Regions from separate parts of the Massilia sp. BKSP1R2A-1 genome, predicted to be linked through region 1. Evidence: predicted binding sites of a transcription regulator. Region 1 holds the regulator's gene; each other region holds the start of a gene.
What was found. Region 1 encodes FliA, which starts transcription of late flagellar genes. Its sites were predicted from a motif close to CTAAAGTTTNNNNNNNNNNNGCCGNTA; they were not measured.

Region 2: ACQ7JA_RS13590 (flagellin) is a predicted target of FliA. The motif match lies at 2,632-2,658, and genes of this name have one in related genera.
Region 3: ACQ7JA_RS19480 (flagellar protein FliT) is a predicted target of FliA. The motif match lies at 2,496-2,522, and genes of this name have one in related genera.

Annotation. Positions count from the first base shown of each region.
Region 1 is NZ_JBOBRE010000016.1:48,694-54,002, reverse strand. Features, by position in the region: gene flhF (flagellar biosynthesis protein FlhF) at 1-1,008, shown strand, start outside; gene ACQ7JA_RS21170 (MinD/ParA family ATP-binding protein) at 1,001-1,786, shown strand; gene ACQ7JA_RS21165 (RNA polymerase sigma factor FliA) at 1,866-2,597, shown strand; gene ACQ7JA_RS21160 (flagellar motor protein) at 2,579-3,322, shown strand; gene motD (flagellar motor protein MotD) at 3,329-4,081, shown strand; gene ACQ7JA_RS21150 (hypothetical protein) at 4,108-4,593, shown strand; gene ACQ7JA_RS21145 (M35 family metallo-endopeptidase) at 4,743-5,309, opposite strand, start outside.
Region 2 is NZ_JBOBRE010000008.1:12,058-17,366, forward strand. Features, by position in the region: gene fliD (flagellar filament capping protein FliD) at 1-478, opposite strand, end outside; gene ACQ7JA_RS13585 (flagellar protein FlaG) at 636-995, opposite strand; gene ACQ7JA_RS13590 (flagellin) at 1,069-2,529, opposite strand; gene fliB (flagellin lysine-N-methylase) at 2,849-4,075, opposite strand; gene ACQ7JA_RS13600 (GGDEF domain-containing protein) at 4,164-5,309, opposite strand, start outside.
Region 3 is NZ_JBOBRE010000014.1:5,352-10,660, forward strand. Features, by position in the region: gene ACQ7JA_RS19475 (M1 family metallopeptidase) at 1-2,230, opposite strand, end outside; gene ACQ7JA_RS19480 (flagellar protein FliT) at 2,573-2,854, shown strand; gene ACQ7JA_RS19485 (HDOD domain-containing protein) at 3,001-3,978, opposite strand; gene ACQ7JA_RS19490 (type IV pilus assembly protein FimV) at 4,348-5,309, opposite strand, start outside.

The sequences.
Region 1 (5,309 bases):
ATGAGCGCCGCCATCGCCCAGGCCAAGGAATCCGCCGCCCAGGAAATGAGCGGCATGATGAACGAAATCCGCGCCATGCGCGGCCTGATGGAAACCCAGCTGGCCGAGCTGTCCTGGAACGCCACCGCCCAGCGCGAGCCCCAGAAAGCCGCCGTGCTGCGCGAGATGCTGGCCGCCGGCTTCTCGGCGACCCTGGCGCGCTACCTCATCGAAAAAATGCCGGCGACGAAAGACGCCGCCGACGCGCTGCGCTGGATCAAGACCGTCCTGGCGCGCAACCTGACGACGATTGCCAACGAAGACGACCTCCTGAACCGTGGCGGCGTGTTCGCCCTGGTCGGTCCGACCGGCGTCGGCAAGACCACCACCACCGCCAAGCTGGCGGCCCGCTGCGTGATGCGTCACGGCCCGGACAAGCTGGCCCTGATCACCACCGATGCCTACCGTATCGGCGGCCACGAACAGTTGCGCATCTACGGCAAGATCCTGGGCGTGATGGTGCACTCGGTGAAGGACGAGGCCGACCTGCGCATTGCCCTCAAAGAGCTGAAGAACAAGCACACCGTGCTGATCGACACCATCGGCATGTCGCAGCGCGACCAGATGGTGACCGAGCAGGTTGCCATGCTGAGCGAATCCGGCGCCGACGTGAAGCGCCTGCTGTGCCTGAACGCGACCTCGACCAACGAGACCCTGAACGAAGTGGTGCGCGCCTACCAGGGCACCGGCCTGGCCGGCTGCATCATGACCAAGCTGGACGAAGCCGCTTCCATCGGTAATGTGCTGGACGTCGTGATCCGCCAGAAGCTGAACCTGCACTACATCTCGAACGGCCAGCGCGTGCCGGAAGACCTGCACCTGGCCGACCGCGCCATGCTGATCGACCGCGCCTTCCGCAATACCCGCAACGCGGCAGCCCAGTTCGGCGACGCCGACCTGCCGATGATGATGGCCGCAGCTGGTAAACTCAGCCAGGACCGCGGCATGCGCGAGGTGCACCTTGGCTAGTTTCGACTTCGACCAGGCCGAAGGCCTGCGCCGGATGCTGCAGGGCCCGCGCCCGCGCATCGTGACCTTCCTCTCCGCCACCCCTGAAGACGACAAGGGCGCCATGCTGGTCAACCTGGGCGCCTCGCTGGCCCAGACTGGCAACGAAGTCCTGATCGTCGACGCCTGCGAGCGCGACTACGGCGTGGCCCGCCGCCTCGGCCTGAACCGCGCGGCGACGCTGGCCAACGTGGCGCGCCAGGAAGCGGCCCTGAACCAGGTGATGCACGCCGTGCCGCAAGGCTTTTCGGTGGCCACCCTCGGCACGCCGATCGGCAATACCGATACCCGCCGCCTGGCCAAGACCTTCGACGTGCTGGTCAAGCAGGCCGGCATCGTGATGGTCGACGGCGAACTGGGCCCGGATGACGAATTTCCGCTGCCCTTGATGGCCTCGTCCGAGATCGTGGTGCAGGTGGGAACCTCCGCCGCCTCGATCACGAATGCCTACGCCCTGATCAAGCGCCTGTCCCAGCAACTGGGCCGCCGCCCCTTCGGTATCCTCGTTACCGGCGCGACAGAGGCCGAGGCCAAGGTTGTATACGATAATATGTCTACCGCAGCAAGCCGTTACCTGGCGGTCAGCCTGAGCTCGATGGGCTCGGTGCCGGCCGACGAGTACCTGCACCGGGCCGCGCGCCTGGGCCGCGCCGTGGTCGATGCCTTCCCGCTGGCGGGCGCGTCGGTCGCGTTTCGCAGGCTGGCTGGCAAGTTTGCCTTGCACGCGATGCGGGCATGAAACCAGGTAGTTGTAGGGTGGGCGGTCCCCCGCCCACGCGTTCGACAAGCCGAACCAAGAGAAAAAGAACACTTAACGCATGTACACGGTCAAAGGGAAAGCGGACAAGAACCATTTGCTGACGGAGCACATGCCGTTGGTGAAGCGCCTTGCCCACCACATGAAGGCCAAGCTGCCGCCTTCGGTGGAAGTCGATGACCTGGTCCAGGCAGGCATGATGGGCCTGCTGGACGCGATCAACCGCTACGAAGACAACCACGGCGCCCAGTTCGAGACCTATGCGGTGCTGCGCATCCGCGGCGCCATGCTCGACGAGCTGCGCAACAGCGACTGGATGCCGCGCTCGACGCGCCAGAACATGCGCAAGGTCGAGGCCGCGATGGAGGCGCTGAACCAGCGCCTGGGACGTCCGGCCAGCGAATCCGAGATCGCCAAGTCGCTCAAGATGTCGCTCGCCGACTACCAGGAAATGCTGGGCGACTCGGGCGGCCACCAGCTGGTCTACTACGAAGACTTCCACGACAGCGAGGACGGCAGCGACGGCTTCCTCGACCGCTATGCCGTGGACGACAGCGATCCGCTGCGCAGCCTGCTCGATACGGGCTTCCGCCAGGCCGTCATCGACGCCATCGACAATCTCCCGCCGCGCGAGAAGATGCTGATGGGCCTCTACTATGAGGAAGAACTGAATCTGAAGGAAATCGGCGCCGTCATGGGCGTCAGCGAATCGCGGGTGTCGCAGCTGCACACCCAGGCGGTCTCGCGGCTGCGCGCCGCCCTCAAGGAGCAGTTGTGGACTGGGCAAGCGTAGCCGGGCTGGTGCTCGCGATCGCGGGCATCCTGGTCGGCCACACGCTCGACGGCGGCAAGTTCGCCTCGCTGGTCCAGCCGGCGGCCTTCGCCATCGTGGTGGTCGGCACCTTCGGCGCCGTGCTGCTGCAGAGCGAAAAGCGCAGCTTCGCGCTGGGCATGCGCATGCTGCGCTGGGTCTTTTTCCCGCCCAAATCCGGACGCCAGAAACTGTCGCAGGAAATCGCGCTGTGGAGCCTCTCGGCACGGCGCGACGGCCTTCTCTCTCTCGAGCAGTACATGGGAACGAACGACAAATTCGTCCAGAAGGGCCTGCGCCTGGTGGTGGACGGCATCGCACCCGAAAAGATCCGCAGCCTGTTAGAGGGCGAGATCAGCGCCTATGAATTCTCGCAGCGCCAGGCGGCCCGCATCTGGGAGTCGGCGGCCGGCTATGCGCCGACCATCGGCATCCTGGGCGCCGTGCTGGGGCTGATCCACGTGATGGAAAACCTGTCCGATCCGTCGCGGCTCGGCTCGGGCATCGCCGTCGCCTTCGTCTCCACCGTCTACGGCGTGGGGCTGGCCAACCTGTTCTTCTACCCGGTCGGGAACAAGCTGAAGGCCATCGTCAGCGACAAGGTGGCTCAATACGAAATCCTTGCCGAAGTCTTCCATGACCTGGCTTCGGGCGACCATACCCGCGTGGTCGACGAGCGCGTGGCCAGCCTTCTCGCGCGTCATTGACCTGCCATGGCGCGCAAACGCTACGACGATGAAGTGGGCGCCGGCGAACACCACGAGCGCTGGCTGATTTCCTACGCCGACTTCATCACCCTGCTGTTCGCCTTCTTCGTCGTCATGTACGCGATCTCCATCGTCAACGAAGGCAAGTACGCGGTGCTGTCCGAAGCGCTGGGCGACGCCTTCGGCGGACGCGGCGCGGCGCCGCAGGTGAACACCAATGTCGAGCCGGTGCTGCCGCTCTCCCACATCGTCAACCGCAAGCGCCTGGAAGCGGCGCGGCGCGAGCGCGAACGCATGGAAGTGCTGGCCAGGGACCTGACGGCGACCCTGATGCCCCTCGTGAAATCGGGCCAGGTGAGGGTGACGCAAAATGCGCGCGGCATCAGCGTGGAGCTCAATGCCAGCGTGCTCTTCGACCAGGGCCAGGCCGTGCTGCAGCCGGATGCGCGCGAGGTGCTGGGCGAGGTGGCCGGTTTGCTCAAGAACGATCCGCATGCGATCGAGGTCGAAGGGCACACCGACAATCTGCCGATCACGAATGCGCAGTTCGCCTCGAACTGGGAACTGTCGGCGGTGCGCGCGGCGAGCGTGGTGCGCCTCTTCATCGAGCAGGGTGTCCGGGATACGCGCCTGTCGGCCATCGGCCATGGCGCCACGCGCCCGGTGGCGCCGAACGACACGCCGCTGAACCAGGCCAGGAACCGCCGCGTGGCGGTGATGATCCTCGCGACGACACCGGAGCCGCTGCTGGTACAGTGAGTGACATTTTCTTTCATGGAGCACGCATGCATGTCAAACGATTTGTGCCTGTGCTGGCCTTCGCGCTGGGTGGCCTGGTGAGCGCCGTCGGCGCGGTGGAGAAGGATGCCCCGGTGCGCCACCAGCTCGAAGTCGAGACGGGCTCGAGCAAGGTAAAGGTGCGCCTGACGATCGAGAACCGCGGCGACACCCCGATCTGGGTGCCGCGCGAAGTGGCCGCCGGCGACGAGCTGACCGGCCGCCGCTTCGAGGTGCTGGATGCGAAGGGAAGGCCGGTCGACTATACCGGCATGATGGTCAAGCGCGGCGCGCTCACCGCCGGCGACTACCAGGAGGTGAAGCCGCACTCCATGCACATGAACACCATCGACATCACGCCGACCTATGCCTTCCACAAGGGGAAGCACAGCTACGAGATCCGCTATGACGGGCCATACCTGAAGGACGTGAAGCAGCTCGATGCCATATCGCACAGTCCCGCGGCGCCGGTCAGGTTCACCTTCGCCAAATGAAATCGTCCCGGGCACGCCGGCCGTTGTAGGGTGGACGGCTTCGCCGTCCGCGCGTCCAAATTCCGTATGAGCAGACGTATCGTCCATTCATCAGCCGGTTGAACGCGTGGGCGGCACAGCCGCCCACCCTACGAAAAACGATTCGCCGTTTAGTTCAGCGCCGGGGTGTTCTCGGCGAAGTACTCGTGCGAGTCGGCGTTGTCGACCGCCTGGGCCGGGTTGCTGATCGCCAGGCTGGCGGCGCCCGACTGGCCGTAGACGTGGTCGTCGGTGCCGGCCACCACGTTGAAGTGGCTCATCTCATGCACCAGGGTGCCGCCCTTCGAGTCGGTGCCGGTCATCGGCGCGGTCCAGAAGGCCTTGCAGACGTAGATCTTGTAGGGCTGGGTCGGGTAGACGTAGGCGTAGTAGTTCTGGTTGCAGCCGCAGTCCACGGTCACCGGCTTGTTGGCGAAGGCGTCCTTGATGGCGGCGAAGTGCGACTTCACGGTGGCCACGCGGGTGGCGTTGTTGGCGCCGAACCACTTGGTGTAGCGGGTGCCGATCACGCCGTTCTGCATGTAGGCATCGCTGTTGTTGGCCATATTGCTGCCGGCCGACATCGCCTGGGTGATGGTGGTCTGCTGCGAGGTGGTGCACTTGCTGAAGCTCAGGCTGGCCGCGGCCGGCTGCGCTGCTTCGCGTTTCATCGCCTCGATGTCGAGCATGAGCTGCGA
Region 2 (5,309 bases), on a different contig from region 1:
AACCGTTGGCGATGCCCGTGGTCGCCACAGCGCCGGACAGGGCGCTGGCATCGACGCCATAGCGCCCGCCCGAGGTGGTGCCAAACTGGAAAGTGAGGGTGGTCTTGGCGCCGCTGCCGATCGAGGACGTCATGCTGGCGTAGCCGGCGCTGTTGAGCGTCTGGGCCTGGGCCAGCTGGTTGACCGAGACCTTGTAGGTGCCGGCTGCCGCTTCAGCGGTGGCGCTGCCCTTGAGCACCTCGCTGTTCGAGACGCTGGCGCTGAGGGCCTTGAAGGTCGCGCTCGAGGTCAGCGAGGACAGCGAGCCCTGGAAGCTGCCCACGGCGCTGCTCAGCTTGCTCAGAGCGTCGAGCTTGGACTGGAAGGCGGCGGTGCGCGCATCGTATTTGGTCAGCGGCGCAGACTCGGCCGCCATCAGTCTACTGACGAGGTCGTCTACATTGAGACCGGAACCGATGCCGGCTGAGGAAATGGCCACTTGTTTCTCCTGCGAAAGTAGATAATGTAAGTCATTATCGACAGGAGCAAAGGGGACTTGAGAGCAGGAATTACCTGCTTATTTGTGGCTTGGGGAAAATCGTACAAGAAACACAACGCGCCCTCCGCAGGGGAGGGCGGCGTCGGCAAGCCAGGCATCAGGCTTTCTGGCTGATCAGGCGGCCCATCGCCTTGTCGAGCGACTTGGCGATCTCGAGCGCTTCGACCGAAGGAATCTGGCGCACCACTTCCTTCGTGCTCAGGTCGATGATCTTGACGACGGTCTGCTTGCTCTCGTCGTCGACCGAGAATTCCAGGCTCTGCGAGGATGCGGGCAGGGACTGGTTGATCTTCTTGACCGCTTCGTCGAGTTCCTTGCGCGAAGGCTGCTGTGCTTCCTTGCCGGCACGGGTTTCCTCGGGCTGGCGCGCAGCGGGAGCGCGGGTGGCGATGCTGTCGGGTGCCGGCCGTTCGTCAAGCTTCGGCGTGGCGGGCGCACCTAAAGGCTGGATGTTCATATGGACCCCAAAGTGAAAAACCCCGGCTGATCGAAATCAGCCGGGGAGCTTACAACGCTAGCTTGTCAGCGGATTAGCCACGCAGCAGGGACAGCACGCCGTTCGGCAGCGAGTTGGCCTGGGCCAGCATCGCGGTACCGGCTTGCTGCAGGATCTGGCCGCGGGTCATGTTCGCGGTTTCAGCTGCGAAGTCGGTGTCGACGATACGGCTCTTCGATGCCGACAGGTTCTCGGTGCTCGACTGCAGGCTCGAGATGGCCGACGAGAAGCGCGATTGCAGTGCGCCCATTTCAGCGCGCTTGGTGTTCACGGTCGCCAGTGCCGAGTCGGCAATCTTGATCGCGAGCTGGGCGCCGGCGAAGGAGCTGATGTCCAGCGAAGCGACCGACTTCAGGCTCGAGCTGCCGGTCAGGGCCAGGCCCGAACCCGCGTCGCTCACCGAGAAGCTGTTCTCCGAATCCAGGGTCACGTGGCCGTTGCCGATGGCGGTGGCGCCGGCGGCCTTGGCATCGAAACCGGCGCCGACCAGCACGTTCTGTGCGGTGGTGGTATCGGTCTTGTACGAGTGCACGTTCAGGGTGGTGTTGGCGGCGGTCGCGACGTTCTTCAGGTTGATGTCTTCACCCGAAGCGTGGGTCAGCTTGATGCCCTTGTTCTTGGCGTCGTACTCGGCGGTCACGCCGGTTTCCGCCGAACGTGCGTTGAAGGCCGAGATGCCTGCCGCCAGGTCGGTTGCCGAGGTGCCGGCGCCGGTCGAGAACGAGATCTTGACCGCGGTCGAGTTGTCGCCCTTCAGTTCCAGGGTGTAGCTCTCGCCGCCGCCCAGGGCCAGCATGGTTTCGGTCTTGGCCGTTGCGGTCACGCCGGTGGTGCCCGAGTTCTGGTTCACCGAAGCGGCCAGGGCCTTGGCGGTGCCGCCCTTGGCATCGGCCGAACCGGCCGAACCGTTGATGGTGACTGCCTTGGTTGCGTCGAAGTTGGTGGTGGCCTTCACTTCCGGCACGTCCTTGGCGACCTGGTTGGTGCCGTAGGAGCTGGTGGTGAAGTTCGAGCCCGACATCGAGATCAGTTCGTTGGCATTGGCGCCGACCTGGAAGTTCGAGGTGCCGCTGGTGCCGTCCAGCAGTTGCTGGCCGTTGAACGAGGTGGTGGTAGCGATGCGGTTCAGTTCCGAGGTCAGCTGGGTGACTTCGGTCTGCAGCGCCTTGCGGTCGCCGGCCGAGTTCGAAGCGTTCGAGGACTGGACGGCCAGTTCGCGGATACGCTGCAGGATGTCGCCCGAGTTTGCCAGAGCGCCTTCTGCGGTTTGGGCCATCGAGACGCCGTCGTTGGCGTTACGGGAAGCTTGGTTCATCCCGCGGATTTGCGAGTTCATGCGGTCCGAAATCGCCAGGCCGGCTGCATCGTCCTTTGCGCTGTTGATGCGCAGACCCGACGACAGACGCTGCAGGGAGGTGGTCAGCGAGGTCTGCGACGAGGTCAGGTTACGTTGCGAGTTGAGCGAAGCGATGTTGGTGTTGATGACGGATGCCATGGTATTTCTCCAGACTTACTACTTTATGGGGCGGGCGACTGTACCCTGTTCACTTTGGTGCGCCACGCTGTTCCGTGACGATCACACCGCTGTTGATGCTGGTAACGGAGTCCCCCGTAAAAGCTTTATGGCGGGCAACGAAAATAAACTGCGAAAAAAGTCCTCAAGTTTGCGTGGAGCGCGCGTCTAGACGGCGCAAAAATCGGGGACTTTAGGGCAAAAATAAATTTATTTTTCTCGCTGCCGGTCCTCAAGCAGGGTCTGGAAAACAAAAAAACGCGGCACCTGGCCGCGTTCTCGAGGTCGATTCGACAACAACTTAATGGCGCAGGAAGCCGTACAGCTTGTCCAGGCTGTCCCAGCCGCTGTTCTTGAGCGCATGGTTGACCCTGGTGGCGAAATTCACATCGTGGCGGAAGCGCCGGCAAAAGACCTGCACGGTCTTGACGAGGGCGGCGGCGTCCGGCAGCGGTCCTTCGGGGGCGCACTGGGCCGCCAGCATCATGCGCAGCAGGCCGAAACGCGAGACCAGTTGCAGGTAGCAGTCGTAGGGATTGGCCTGGTCGAATGGGAACAGGTGCATGAACATCTCGTTCAATACGTAGTGTTCCAGCAAGTGTGGCGCTGCCTCGAGCGCCAGGGGCAGGCGCTGTACCCCGGTGGTATAGCGGGCCACCAGCTCGTCGATGTGGGCCACGCCGGATTCGGCATCGGCGCCCAGGTTGCGCGCGACCATGTCGATCACCTCGCGCTGGCGTTCGCTGCGTGCGGGCGACTCCTTGCTGCTCCACAGGGTGGCGAACACCATGGCCTGGGCGGGATGGTTGGGCCGGAGGTCGCGCAAGGCGTCGAGCACGGCCCCGTCTTCGACCAGCCGGGCGAAACTGTCCAGCAGCGCCTGCACGTCGGCGGAGCGGGTTGCCGCAAGCTGCTCGCAGAAGACGCCCAGCAGCGCCAGGCGCTGCCACAGTTCCAGGCCCTCGGTGCGCATCAGCTGCAGGCAGAAGATCCGCACCTCGTGCATCAGGTGCTGCCCCTGGGCGCCATCGGCATCGACGCGCTGGACGGTGTCGGGACGCACGGTGATGCCGGCCTCGATGAAATCGAAGGCATCCGGCGCCAGCAGAGCCTGGCGCGCCGCTTCCGGGCAGGACAGTTGCAGGGCCTGCTGTACCTGGCCGCCGAAGTTCGCGGAGATGCGCGGGTAGCTGAAGCAGGTGTTCGACAGATGGCTTTCGTTCATGTGCGCCTGCACGCCGCACAGTCCACCTTGCATCATGGGGCAGCTGCCGCCCTCGCCATGCAGGTCGATCTTGCCGTAGTTCCTGTCGGAGCCCTGGCTGCGCTGCCGCCGCAGACTGGTCTCGAACGTCTTGCTCAGCTCCGGATGCTTGCTCTGGCGATAAGCGTTGAAGGTCTTCTTGTCCAGGCTGACGGTCCAGCCGGAGCAGCAGGTGTCTTCGCAGGCCGATCCGATGCAGGCGAAGCGGCTGACGTAGCGGGGCAGGAGGGCGGAAAGCGTACGGGTCGGATGAAGGATTGCCATGGTCTGGGACAGGATAGGTTGGGAGAGCACGCTCCGCGCGCGGGGAGGCAGCCTGGATACGAGAAGTCTATCCTGTAGGAAAACCTTCCTAATCCGCGATCACCACCCGATTCTTGCCGCTATTCTTGGCTTGGTACATGGCGCGGTCGGCGCGCGCGGTCAGGCTGGCCTGGTCCTCGTTCGGATGGCGCAGGGCCACGCCGCAGGAGAAGGTAATGAGCATCTTCTCGTTATCGTGCAAGAAGAAGTGGCGGGTCAGCTCGCGCTGCACGCGCACCATGGCGGCCGCGGCCGCGTCGACCGTGGTCTCGGGCAGCAGGATCAGGAATTCCTCGCCCCCGAAACGGGCGATCACATCCATCGAGCGCAGGGTGTCGCGCACCACCTTGACCAGGTGTTTCAGGGCGCCGTCGCCGGCCAGGTGGCCGTAGGTGTCGTTGAGCTTCTTGAAATTGTCGAGGTCGAGCATGGCCACGCACAGGGGCATGTTGCGGCGGTCGGCGCGCGCGCTCTCGCGCTCGAACACATCGTCCAGGCCGCGGCGGTTCAGGCTCCCGGTCAACTGGTCTTCGCGCACCAGCTCGCTCATGTGCTGGAGTTCGGATTCCAGCGCGCGGATGCGTTCCTCGGCTTCCTGCACTTCCTGGTGCACGGCGACCATCCGGTCGCGCGAGGCCAGCGCCTCGTCCTGGGCCGCGCGCATCTCGCGCAGCACCTCTTCCATCACCTCGTTCAGTTCGCCGATATTCCCGGCGCGGCCGATGCGCTCGGCGTAGCCGGCCAGCTTCGCATGGTGGTCGCCGGTCGACGCCGCCACCGAGCCGAGCCGGTCGATGAAGGTCATCATCATGTTCTTCATGGTGGCGCGCACGTCGGAGATGCTGTGGCGCAGCTGGCCCTGCTTGAGGATGACGTCCTTCAGGCTGCGGGTCGCGTCTTCCAGCGCGCGTGCGTCCATGGGGCCGGAGATCAGGTCTTGCACGGCGGCGATCTGGCCGCGCATCCAGCTGTCGTCGTCGAGCAGCTCGGTGACGTTGTCGAGCAGCAGGCGGAACAGGCGCAGCAGCAGTTCCTGCTCCTCGGCCGAGTCGCCGCTGCGCAGTTCGATCTGGTAGCACAGCTGTTTCAGGCGGCCGGCCAGTTCGATCATCTCGGCTTCGCCGCGCGCGAGCTTGACGGCGGCGCCCAGCGATTCGGCTTCCGCCACCTGCTGCGGGTCGCCGGCGAGCAGGGT
Region 3 (5,309 bases), on a different contig from region 1:
AGCGGTTGCGCTCCTCGCTGTTGGGTGCGTTGGCTGCCCGTGCGGCCAGGGCTTCGTAGGTGGCGGCGTCGGCGTAGCGGCCGGCCGTCAGGGTGACGAAGTCGATCATCGAGGGCGGCACCGAAGCTGGGTCTTCCAGGAAGCGCGCGAAGCGCGCCTTGCCCTGGGCGATGGCCTCCGGGTCGCCGGCGCGCGCCAGCGAGGTGGCCAGCATGCCGCGCAGCTGGGCATCGTCAGGACTCTCGCCCGGCTTCTCGTCCCAGCCGAGCGTGGCGAGCCTGGGACGCGCCAGGTCGATGAAGAAGCGGCGCACCAGGGCCTGCTCCGGTTCGCCGCCCAGCAGCGAACTCACGGTGCGCAGGTGGGACAGCAGCGCCTCCCACACGGCCGGGCGCGGCTCGTTCGCGTACTTGCGCACCAGGTCGAGGTAGGCGTCGAGCGGCATGCGGCCGGCCAGGGCCAGGCTCCAGCTGTCGGCCAGCAGGCGCAGGCGGGTGCTGTCCAGCAGGCGTGGCGCCTGCTCGGCCAGGGCATGGAAGCTGGCCGGGTCGTAATGCACGCGGAAATAGCCGACGCTATACGGGTCGACCACCAGGGCGCCTTCGCAGCTGGCCTGGGTGATCGTGGTCGAGGGGCCGGACAGCAGAGTGGTCCAGGCCTTGCCGTTGACGGTGCCGACCTGCAGCGGAACGTTCCACAGGCGTTTCTCAGGCGCCGGCTCGTCGAGGCGGTACTGCTCCTGCGACAATGTGATCTTGCGCTTGCCGTCTTCGCAGGCCTGCTCGACCTTGATCAGGGGGAAGCCCGGCTGCGTGGTCCAGTCCGACGCCAGCTTCTCGACCGGCTTGCCGGAGGCTTTTTCCAATGCCGCCCACAGGTCGCTCGAGGTGGTATTCGAATACTGGTGTTTGGCCATGTAGGCGCGGATGCCCTTGCGGAAGTTGTCCTCGCCCAGGTAGGCCTCGAGCATGCGCAGGAAGGCCTGGCCCTTCGAATAGGTGATCGCGTCGAAAGCGGCGGCGGCCTGCTCTTCGGTGTCGATGCGGGTCTGGATCGGGTGCGTGGTCTTGCGCGCGTCCAGGTTCATGACGTATTCGCGGGCGGCGATCTCGTCCAGGTAGGGGCGCCATTCCGGATGGAAGTGCTGGGTCGCCTTGGCCGCCATCCAGGACGCGAAGCCTTCGTTGAGCCAGAGATTGTCCCACCAGGCCATGGTGACCAGATTGCCGAACCACTGGTGGGCCAGCTCGTGGGCATTGATGTTGAAGGTGAATTTCTTGACCCGGTCCGGGCTCTTCTTCGGGTCGTAGAGCAGGGTCGGCTCGTTGTAGACGACGGCGCCCCAGTTTTCCATGGCGCCGTTGAAACCGCCGGGGATGGCGATCTGGTCCAGCTTGGGCAGCGGATACGGGATGCCGAAGTAATGGTTGAAGTAGCGCAGCAGGTCGCGCGAGGCTTGCAGGGGGAAGGCGGTCGAGGCGCCCTTCCCTTCGGTGGTCACGATGCCGATCTCGACGCCGTCCTGTTTCGCCGCGACCCTTTCCATCTCGCCCGCCACCAGCACCACCAGGTAGCTCGGCATCTTCGGCGTGTTGCCGAAGGTGACGCGCTGCATGCCCTTGGACAGCGGCTCCTGCTTCTCGATCGGAGTGGTCGAATAGGCCTTGAAGTTGCTCGGGACGTCGACCGTCAGCTTGAAGCGGGCGCGGAACGATGGTTCGTCCCAGGTCGGCAGCATGCGCCGCGCATCGGTCGGCGCCATGGTGGTGGCGATCAGCTTCTTGTCCGCCCCGCCCGCCTTGTAGTTCACGTAGAAGAGGCCGCGGCCTTCGCGGTTGATCTGGCCCTTGAACGTCAGGTCCAGCGCGTACTTGCCCGGCGCCAGCGGCCTGGCCAGCTCGAAGCGCAGGGTCTGCTGCCCCCTGTCGAGGATGGGCTTGAGGGCGAGCTTGCCGATCTCCTTGCCGCTCAGGCTGGCGCTGTCGATCTCCAGGTTGTCGGCGTTCAGCATGATGGTCGAGGTGGTGTTGAGGACCTCGATCTCGACGGTCTGGGTGCCGCGGAAGCTGTTGCCGGCCACGTCGGGCATGATGTGGGCGGAGTACTGCAGAGGAATCACGTCTTTCGGCAATTTGCCCGGCGTCGTGGCAAATGCATACGGCGCTTCGGCCTGGGCGCCGGCAGTGGTCAGCGCAAACGCGACCGCGGCCGCGGCGCGTGCGACTGGCATGTCTCTCATAAGTCTCTCTCTCGCAAAGCTTTTCTTGGTTTTTTGATCATGGCGTGGCGCTCCATGGCGCAACTACCCAGCACGCACTCTACGTAGGCCCCCGGACGCCTGCGCCCGGATTGCGACAGACTGCAAAAAACGCGGCCAAACTGCCGATTCCGGGGAATGGCGGGTGCATTCTGGACCAAAGCGGGTCGGTTGACCATGCATGACTGACAACATCCGTGTCTGTGCGAAAAAAATTCAATCTTTTTTCAATGAAACCCTAAAGTTCCGAAAAGCGCGTCCGTAAAAGGGTAGACAACCGGCAATCCGGCCGGTGAAACTTGCCAAGGCAGCAACATGACCTCGAACGACGTCCTCTCGATGTACGAAAACCTCGCCGGCCTCAGCGGCCAGATGAAGGTTGCTGCCCAGGCAGGCGACTGGAACGGTTTCGACAAGCTGAACGTGCAGGCCAGCGTGGCGGCAGGTGCGGCGATCGGCGGCGTGCCGGCCCTGGACGGCGCCAAGCGCCAGCGCAAGATCGATCTGATCAAGCAGCTGATGGCCAATGACCGTGCGATCCGCGATGTGACCGAGCCGTGGATGGGCCAGGTGGAACGCGCGATGAGCGCGCACTGATCGGCAGGCGATCAGATAGATAAAGGGCGCCGTCGGCGCCCTTTTGCTTTGGTAGGGTGGTCGGCTCTGCCGACCGCGCGTTCAACTCCGGCATGCACGGCCACTGAGCGAGCCGGAGCTGGACGCGCGGGCAGAACCTGCCCATCCTACGATTCGAGCTTACTCAGCTTCCCGAGGCAACGCCGCTGGAACCCATTCAAGGCCTCATTCACCAGCGCATCGTCCTCGCCCACCAGCCCGGCATCGATCAGGATCCGCAGCTTCGCGATCCGGTCGCCCTGCCCCAGCGCCTGCGCCAGCGGCGAACCGTCCGGCTCGCCCGCCTGGCTGATCGCCTCCGCCACATTGTTCGGGAAATCCCAGTGGGTCGCGATGACGCCGGAAAGCAGCCGGCTGCGCGCCAGCAGCTCCACGCCGAAGGCGGCCGAGGCCGGCACTTTGCCGTTCGGGCAGACCCGGTCCGCCAGGCGGAAGGCGACGATCAGGCCGACGTCCTGCATCAGGCCGGCGAGGCAGGACTCGAAGATGTCGGCGGTCACACCCGGCGCCATCAGGCTGGCCGCGACGGCGCACTTCTCGGAATGGTTCCAGACCAGGGGCGCGGCGCGGCGCGCGAAACCGCTCTCGTGCATGCGGATCACGGGCCGGAAGGCCACCCGCGCCAGCAGCATGCGCAGGCCGTTCTGGCCCAGCAGCATGATGGCGGCATCCAGGGTCTTGATCGGGGTCATCGGCCGATAATAGGCGCTGTTCGCCTCGCGCAGCACCTCGGCCACCAGCACCACGTCTTCCGCCACCTGGGTGGCCAGTTCGCCGGTCGTGACGTTCTCGTCGCGCAGGCTGCGCAGCAGCTTGGGGATCAGTTCGGGAATCCGCGGCACCAGCTCGGCCGCGATGGCCGGATTCTGGGTGAAGTGGCTGATCTGGTCGAAGATCTGGCGCTCGGTCTCCGCCGGGGCCTCGAAGGTGGCCGGTCCGGCGAGCCAGCCGTAGTACAGCGCATCGATGCCGGCGCCGTCGCCTGCCGCATCGGGAGACGATTCATCCGGCGCTGCGGCAGCGCCTTGTGGCGCGCCAGCCTGGCTGTCCGCGCCGCTCAACAAACGATTGATCCAATTTTTCATAGTACGCCCGGGTAATGCCGCTGGGCGATTGTAGCCTGTCCGCGTGCTGGCCGCGAGACCCCGGATGCATATGGCATGAGCCGGAATGGCGCGGAGAAAAGACAAAAGCGCCCGCAGGCGCTTTCTTGATGTGCGGCCGAGCGAGGCTCGGCCACGGAATGGGGGGAAGAGCGACCTCCAGGTATCTCCTGGCGTCGCCTTCTGCCGGTTGCTGCCGGCGTTCGCTGCCTCAGCTGGCTGGCGAACTGCTTCCGGACACGAGCGTTTCTTCAACGTCACCTGGTTCCGCGCCACGCTATCGGTGGTGGCTGCGACAGGCCTTCGCGCCGTCTGTGATCTCGCGACCACGAAACGAGTATAACGCAAAAATCAGACTTGTGTAGACGAGTCGTGTACGGCCTCTTCCAGGGTCGGCTCGGCCGCTTTGGCGGGCGCCGGCTTGCGCTTGAGGCGGGCCTTCATGCGCGCCAGCAGGCCGACTTTCGGCTCCGCACGGCGAGCCGGGCGGGCGGCCCCCTTCCGGCGCCGCAGCACCAGCAGCGCGGCCAGCAGGGCCAGCACGGCTGCGATGCCGCCACCGACCAGGACCCACGGCGTGTCGGGCTCGGGTGGCGGCGGCTCCGCCTTCTTTTTCTTCGGCTTGTAGGGTTTTACCGGCGGCACGACCGCCGAGGCCGGCGCGCCCATCGCCACCTGCAGCACCTTCACCTTGTCTTCGAGCTGGCCCAGCTGCTCGCGCAGCATGGCGTTCTTCGCGCCCAGCACGACGCAGGCATTGGTATCCGGCACCGGCTGCGGTACGCAGGCGGCCGGCGCCGCTGCGGCCACGGGCTTCTCCTCCACCGTCGCCGCCTTGGGCATTACCGGCCTGGGCACCGGTTTCGGCGCCGGGGGCCTGGGCCGGGCGGCCACGGCCACCGGCGCCTTCACGGGCTGGACAACCGGCGCCGCGATGACGGGCGCCGGCACGGGCGCCGGAACGGGGACCGGCGGCGGAGGCGGCGGCGCCGGATTCGGGTCCGGCGACAGCCACAGGGTTGCCAGGCGCACGCTGCGCTGGCTGCCGTCGACGAGTTCGAGATAGAGGTGCAGGTGCGGCGTGTCGACCGGCTTGAGCGAGGTCACGTGCAGGAACTGGCGGCCATCGCGCCGCATCACCGACATGGTCAAGGTGGACAGCACCGGCGGCATGAGGACGTTGGCGCCGCGGTAAACTTCCGGATGGGCCAGGCGCACGGCCACGGCCTTGCCGGCGTCCTCCAGCATCACGAGCTCGACGTCGGCCACCAGCGGCTGGCCGATGAAGGAGCTCACTCGCGGTTCGCCGAGCT